Pontibacter akesuensis: one gene and its partner. The protein of the gene in region 1 interacts with the protein of each later gene in a pairwise test. Links are inferred from orthologs where the notes say so. Each region holds a gene or a part of one and is shown on either strand. Other genes may lie near its edges.

What was found. Proteins that work in one complex are often made in the same cells at the same time.
Region 2: the proteins of A0W33_RS19680 (region 1) and A0W33_RS09785 interact in binary tests that used the Escherichia coli proteins (3 or more experiments, as listed by UniProt). The link is inferred for Pontibacter akesuensis from one-to-one orthologs.

Annotation. Positions count from the first base shown.
Region 1 is NZ_CP014766.1:4,641,793-4,645,247, reverse strand. What follows is about bases 414-3,316. They hold A0W33_RS19680 (ABC-F family ATP-binding cassette domain-containing protein), read left to right. Parts: upstream 414-853; coding sequence 854-2,779; downstream 2,780-3,316. Other genes in these bases: A0W33_RS19675 (alpha-amylase family glycosyl hydrolase), read right to left, coding at 2,891-3,316; A0W33_RS19685 (2'-5' RNA ligase family protein), read right to left, coding at 414-518. Also shown: more of A0W33_RS19685, read right to left, coding at 1-413; more of A0W33_RS19675, read right to left, coding at 3,317-3,455. UniProt on the Escherichia coli protein: Genetic data indicate it may be involved in ribosome assembly or function.
Region 2 is NZ_CP014766.1:2,312,343-2,316,197, forward strand. The notes cover bases 156-3,458. They hold A0W33_RS09785 (2-oxoglutarate dehydrogenase E1 component), read left to right. Parts: upstream 156-483; coding sequence 484-3,258; downstream 3,259-3,458. Other genes in these bases: odhB (2-oxoglutarate dehydrogenase complex dihydrolipoyllysine-residue succinyltransferase), read left to right, coding at 3,349-3,458. Outside these bases: A0W33_RS09780 (MFS transporter), read left to right, coding at 1-58; more of odhB, read left to right, coding at 3,459-3,855. UniProt on the Escherichia coli protein: E1 component of the 2-oxoglutarate dehydrogenase (OGDH) complex which catalyzes the decarboxylation of 2-oxoglutarate, the first step in the conversion of 2-oxoglutarate to succinyl-CoA and CO(2).

The DNA.
Region 1 (3,455 bases):
TCCTCGTCTTTTAAGAAGAAGTCGCCGCACTTTTGAAGTATGGTGAGGTTATCAATAGTAATTTCCCAGTTAAAGTTAATCTGGCACAGGTAGGTTAAAATAGGTCCTAAAATTTCAGGCGTGGTATCGCCAAGGGCAAGGGAGATGTGGGGAAGCCATAGGTTGGGGTTGTAGTAAACTCCCATTTCGCTGCTCATTTCGGATACATCGCGGTGCAGGTTATCGTGCAGTTCGTTGAGCGCATTTGTCCTCAGCGCAGGAATATAGACAACAGGAGTAGGACCTGGAAATATCCCCAAACCAGTGGTGCGGATGGTGAATTTCTGCATGGTAATGCAGCTTTGCTCCAGGTACTGCTTTAGTTCTTCCAAATCAGGGGTTTCGGCGGTCAGCAGCGTTATATGCGGGTAAGGCGTTATTTTAACGCCATGTAATCCAAATTTTTTCTCTAGTTGCTCAATAATTTCTGAAACCCGGTCAGAGCTTCTTTTATCTAGTAGCGTAGTTATTGCAATCATATAGTATAGCCTTAGAGACTGAAATAAGCATAAGTTAACTTAACGGCTGCTCTTTATAATAGTTTAACAACCCCATGGCTGCACAGTCTGCTATTAGGGCATCACACTCACCTTTTTTTTATGTCAGTCCTTATTTCTGTTGCATTTGCCCTGCTGTTTGATTTATTCTCTAACTAAGAAATCACCCCGCGCTGTTGCTAATCTCTCTATATTTTATGGTGTGCAGCTGCACGAGCCAACCAACTATAAGTAAACTGCACTATTTCAGCTGTTGTGATGTTTTCATGGCACGCTTAAAAATAAGTACCTTTGCCTTTTAAAGTATAAAGGATCACATGATTTCCATCAACAACCTGAATTTCCATTTTGGCAGCCGCCCCATGTATGAGGATGCCAACCTGCATATAAAACCCAAAGATAAAATTGGCCTGATCGGCTTGAATGGCACGGGTAAGTCTACCTTGCTGCGCATTATCGTGGGGGAGTACAAGCCGGATGGCGGCAGCATCCAAATGAGCAAGGAAACTACTATCGGCTTTCTGAACCAGGATTTGCTAAGCTACGAAACCCATGAAAGTATACTTTCAGTGGCGATGCAGGCCTTTGAGGAGGCTATTTTCCTGCAGCAGGAGATAGATAAGGTGCTGGTGGAGTTTGAACATAACTTCCATGATGACCTGGTGGATAAGCTGGCAACACTGCAGGAGCGCTTCGAAACACTGGGTGGCTACACCATGCAGGCCGAGGCTGAGGCTATACTTGAGGGGTTGGGCTTCAGCACAGAAGAGCTGCAGCAGCCACTGGCCTCGTTCTCGGGCGGGTGGCGCATGCGCGTGATGCTGGCAAAGATCCTGTTGCAGAAGCCATCGCTGCTGCTGCTGGATGAGCCTACCAACCACCTCGACTTACCATCCATCAAATGGCTTGAAGCTTACCTGGACCGGTTTGAAGGAGCTGTGGTGATTGTATCGCATGACCGTGAGTTCCTCGACCGCACCACCAACATGATTGTAGAGGTGTCTGGCGCCAAGTTGAACGCCTATGCCGGCAACTACAGCTTTTATGTGGAGGAGAAGGCGCTGCGCAATGAAATTCAGCAGGGAGCTTTTGAGAACCAGCAGGCGCAGATAAAGCAGGCCGAACGTTTTATTGAGCGCTTCAAGGCCAAAGCCACCAAAGCCAAGCAGGCGCAAAGCCGCCAGAAGATGCTGGACCGAATGGACCGCATTGATGAAGTGGCTCCGGATGCCGCCAAGGTGAACTTCAGCTTTAAGTTTAACGTGCACCCCGGCCGCCACATTCTGCGCCTCGAGAACATGAGCAAGAGCTACGGCAACAAGGTAATTTTCCAGAATACAGATGTACACATCGAGCGAGGCGACAAGATTGCCCTAATTGGTGCGAATGGTAAGGGTAAGTCTACTTTGCTGCGCATTATTGCCGGTACGGAGCCTATTAAAGGTAATCGGGAGCTGGGCCACAACGTTATACTTGCTTTTTATGCCCAGCACCAGCTGGAGTCATTGAACGTGGAAAATGATATGCTGTCGGAGCTGCAGCAGGCCGGCTCGAAGAAAAGCGAAGTGGAACTGCGCACGCTGCTAGGGTCTTTCCTTTTTACAGGCGACGAAGTATACAAAAAGATAAAGGTGCTGTCGGGTGGAGAGAAAAGCCGCGTTGCCCTTGCCAAAACGCTGATCTCGGAGGCAAACTTCCTGATGCTCGACGAACCGACCAACCACCTCGACATGCAGTCGGTGAACATCTTGATCCAGGCGCTGGAGCAGTACGAGGGAACCTTTGTGGTTATCTCGCACGACCGGTACTTCGTGGAGAATGTGGCGACGAAGATCTGGTACATCGAGGACTATGAATTAAAAACATACCCGGGCACCTACCATGAGTATGAGGCGTGGCAGGAGAAGCGCGAAAAGGAGGCAAAGAAAGAATCTGCCAGCGCTCCTGTGGTGAAGGAGGTAAAGCAAACACGGGATAAAAGCGAATACTCCCAGCTGTCGAACCAGTTAAAGCAGGTGAATAACAAAATAAATGAAGTAGAGAAGGAGGTAGGGAAACTGGAGCAAAAGCTTGCCGCCCAGGAGAACCACATCGCCGACCCCTCTGTTTTCGCCGATCCAACGAAACTGCTGGAAGCAACCACAAAGTTTGATGCCATTAAAGCCGAGCTGGACAAAAAGCAGCAGGAGTGGGAGAAGCTTATGCTGGAAGTTGAATCTCTGGAAGCCAAGTTGGCTAGCTAGGAGGAAGCGTAAGGCATTACAAAAAGCCCCTGCAGCTTCTGCTGCAGGGGCTTTTTGTTTCTTCAGAGGTGAATTTTATCTTTTAAAAGATGGACAAGTACAAGCTTATACTTAGTCCAGCTCAATTACAAAGCCTTCATCGCCATACAGGGTGATGTTACCGTCTACCTCGTTTCCTTCCCTGTCAGGATCTGTTGCGGCTACTATTTTGCCTTTGTAGTGCTGTTTGCCAAGCCTGAAGATGCACGGCTTGTGGCTCATATTAAGGATGATCAGGAACTGCTTTTGCTCATACTTGCGGATGTAGGTGAGCAGCGACGACTGCGACTGCACCGGTTCGTAAGCCCCGACATTCAGAGCGGGTTCCTGTTGCCTTAGCGCAATCAACTTGCGGTAGAACGAAAGGAAGGAGTAGGGATCATCCCGCTGCACCTCTACGTTCACCCGCTGGTAATTGTGGGGCAGCCGCAGCCAGGGCTTTCCATCCGTAAATCCTGCCTGAGGACTGTTGTCCCATTGCATGGGCGTACGGGCAGGGTCGCGGCTAAGGTCTTTGTCCGGCATGTTCAGGCCCTGTGGGTCTTTTACCTCATCCGGCGGAATCGGCACATCGCGCATGCCTAGTTCGTCGCCATAGTATAAAGTGGGGGTTCCGCGAAGGGTGAGCAGCAGCATA
Region 2 (3,855 bases), 2.3 Mb from region 1 along the record:
TTTGCTTGCTGCAGTAGCAGCCTTTTTCCTCGTTTCCCCACAGGAGCGCCAGCTTTGAAGTGTAAAACCACTTTCCATCAATCTGAAAAGGGTCAGGCAGTGGCCTTTACTAAATGTATCGTGTTTCTAGTCTTGCCACAGGTTCCGCTTAGCAGTTAACCGACCTGAAACAGGCAGGTTGCTGCGGCTTTTCATGCTTGCTGCTCTTGCATAGTGCGCTTAGTATCAATATTGTGGACACGGATGGGGTGATGCCAGGATTCAGTTATACAGTTTTGCTGCCCCACGTGATCGCATTAACAGGCAGATACTAAGAAGATTAAGCGCCCTTGGAAACTTTATACAACCGAAGCAGCAAAAACAGGGTATTTACTAGAACATTAGTCTTGATAATGAGTTGTATTTGCTTATGCGAATGTGTGAAATTTGATTTTTCAATAATACTTCTAACTTTGTCTTTCACACACGCAGTAGTTTTAAATTATGGATAAATATACGTACATCGCCAACGCGCACGGCGATTATATAGATGGTCTGTACAAGGACTATCAGCAAAACCCAGAGTCAGTAGACGCTGGCTGGCGCAAATTCTTTGAAGGTTTTGATTTTGCTTCCGCCTATGGCGAGAACGGACACAACGGTGAAGCCGTTGCTATCGCTGCTCCGGCTCCAACTGCAGCTCCTGCGAAAGGAACTGTGGCAGAAGGCGAGTCGGAGAAAGAGGTGGCCGTGCGCAACCTCATCCACGCGTACCGCACACGCGGCCACCTGCGCGCGCTCACGAACCCGGTACGTGCCCGCAAAGACCGCAAAGCGCGTCTTGATCTGGCTGATTTCGGATTGACGGAAGCTGACCTGGACACCGTGTTCAACGTGGGAGAAGTGATCGGCATCGGCCCGGCCACTTTGCGCGACATTGAGGCTGCCCTGAAAAAAATCTATTCAGGCGCCATCGGCTTTGAGTACATGTACATCCGCGACGCGGAGGTGCTGGAGTGGTTCAAAGAGAAAGTGGAGAAAGACTCGCTTAACTTCAACCCATCACTCGATTTCAAGAAGCGCATCCTTTCCAAACTAAACGAGGCAGTGGTGTTTGAGAACTTCCTGCACACGAAGTTTTTGGGCCAGAAGCGTTTCTCACTGGAAGGTGGCGAAACAACCATCCCCGCCCTGGATGCCATCATCGACAAAGGCTCTGAACTGGGCGTTGAAGAAGTAGTGATCGGTATGGCGCACCGTGGCCGCCTGAACGTGCTGGCCAACATCATGGGCAAAACCTATGAGCAGATCTTCACGGAGTTTGAAGGCACCGCTGTTCCGGATTTGACTATGGGTGACGGTGACGTGAAGTACCACATGGGCTTCTCGTCTGAAGTAATCACCCCATCCGGCAACAAAGTGAACCTGAAACTGGCGCCGAACCCATCGCACCTGGAGGCGGTGAACCCGGTAGTAGAAGGCTTTGTACGTGCCAAAATAGACACGCTTTATAACAAGGATGCAGACAAGATCCTTCCGATCCTGATTCACGGTGATGCCGCCGTGGCAGGCCAGGGCATTGTGTACGAAGTGACGCAGATGGCGAACCTGGAAGGCTACAACACCGGTGGTACCATCCACTTTGTGATTAACAACCAGGTAGGTTTCACAACCGATTTTGAAGATGCCCGCTCCTCTATCTACAGCACAGACGTTGCCAAGGTAATTGATGCGCCGGTGTTGCACGTGAACGGGGATGACCCGGAGGCGGTGGTGTTTGCCATGCGCTTTGCCATGGAATACCGCCAGAAGGTGAACAACGACATCTTTATCGACATGGTGTGCTACCGCCGCCATGGCCACAACGAGTCAGACGAGCCGAAGTTCACGCAGCCACAGCTGTACAACCTCATCTCGAAGCACGCCAACCCACGCGAAGTATACAACAAGCAGTTGATTGCAAGCGGTGCGATTGAAGCAGACTTGGCTAAGAGCATGGACAAGGAGTTCCGCAAAATGCTGCAGGACCGCTTGGACATGGTGAAGCAGAAGCCGCTGCCTTACAACTACCAGCAGATGGAGAAAGAGTGGCAGGAACTGCGCCGTTCCGAGCCAGAGGATTTTAATCAATCGCCGGAAACAGGTATCTCTGCTGAGGCGGTAGAAGCCGTAGGAAAGGCACTGACCGAATTGCCACAGGGCTTTAAGCCACTCAAGCAGATCGAAAAGCTGATTAAGGAGCGCAAGGAAATGTTCTTCGAGACCAAGCAACTGAACTGGGCAGCCGGCGAATTGCTGGCTTACGGCTCTATTTTGCTGGATGGCCGAATTGTGCGTTTCTCCGGTCAGGATGTGCAGCGCGGTACTTTCTCACATCGCCACGCGGTGTTGCACGATGCCGTTACCAGCGCGCCTTACAACAACCTGAACTATATTCGTGAGGGCCAGGGTTCTTTCGAGATCTACAACTCGCTGCTGTCGGAGTATGGCGTGCTAGGTTTTGAGTTTGGCTATTCCATGGCGAACCCGAACGCACTCGTGATCTGGGAAGCCCAGTTCGGTGACTTTGCCAACGGTGCCCAGGTAATGATCGATCAGTTTATCACAGCCACAGAATCAAAGTGGCAGCGCATGAACGGTCTGGTGATGCTGTTGCCGCACGGCTACGAAGGCCAGGGACCGGAGCACTCGAATGCCCGCCCGGAGCGCTTCCTGCAGCTAGCTGCCGAGAACAACATCTTCGTGACAAGTATAACCACACCGGCTAACCTGTTCCACTTCATGCGTCGCCAGTTGGCGCTGCCGTTCCGCAAGCCGGCTATCAACATGTCGCCTAAGTCGTTGCTGCGCCACCCGCTGGTGTCTTCTCCGGTAGCCGACTTTACATCGGGAGGCTTTAAAGAAGTTATAGGTGATGACTACGCCACGGCTAAGTCTGTGAAGAAAGTGTTGCTGTGCTCTGGCAAAGTATACTTTGATTTACTGGAAGAGCAGCAGAACAGCAAGCGCAAGGACGTGGCACTTATCCGTCTGGAGCAGATGGCGCCATTCCCGAAAGTGCAGTTGGAGGCTGAGCTTGCCAAGTATAAAGACGCGAAGATTTACTGGGTACAGGAAGAGCCTGAGAATATGGGCGGCTGGACGTACATCCTGCGCCTGATGCGCAAGCAGATCGAGGACGTGGTGGCCCGTAAAGCCAGTGCCTCGCCTGCCACAGGTTACAACAAGGTACACGTAAAAGAGCAGCAGGAACTGGTGCAAAGAGCATTCGCCATCTAATGAATAATTTAAAATGAGTAATGACTAATTAAGTAGATTAGTCATTACTCATTCATAATTCTTAATTCGTAATTCATAATTGAATAATATATGAGCTTAGAAGTAAAAGTGCCTACCGTAGGTGAATCGATCACTGAGGTAACTATAGCCCAGTGGCTTAAGAAAGACGGTGACCGTGTGGAGATGGATGAGGTGATTGCTGAGCTGGAATCTGACAAAGCCACATTCGAACTGCCAGCTGAAGGCGCAGGCATTTTACGTATTGTAGCACAAGAAGGCGATACCATCGAAATCGGTGCTGTGATCTGCAGAATCGATCAGGATGGTGTTTCGGCATCTGCTCCTGCGGCGGCCCCTGCTGCCCAGGCGTCACAGCCAGCCGCGCAAGCAGCTGCTCCTGCCGAGGCGGCATCGCAGCCAGCCGCAGTAGCAGCCGGTGAGCCAGTAGAAATGAAAGTGCCGACTGTTGGTGAATCCATCACAGAAGTAACGATCGCCAGTTGGCTGAAAAATGACGGCGACCATGTGGAAATGGACGAAGTAATCGCTGAGCTGGAGTCTGATAAAGCTACTTTTGAGCTGCCGGCTGAAGCTGCC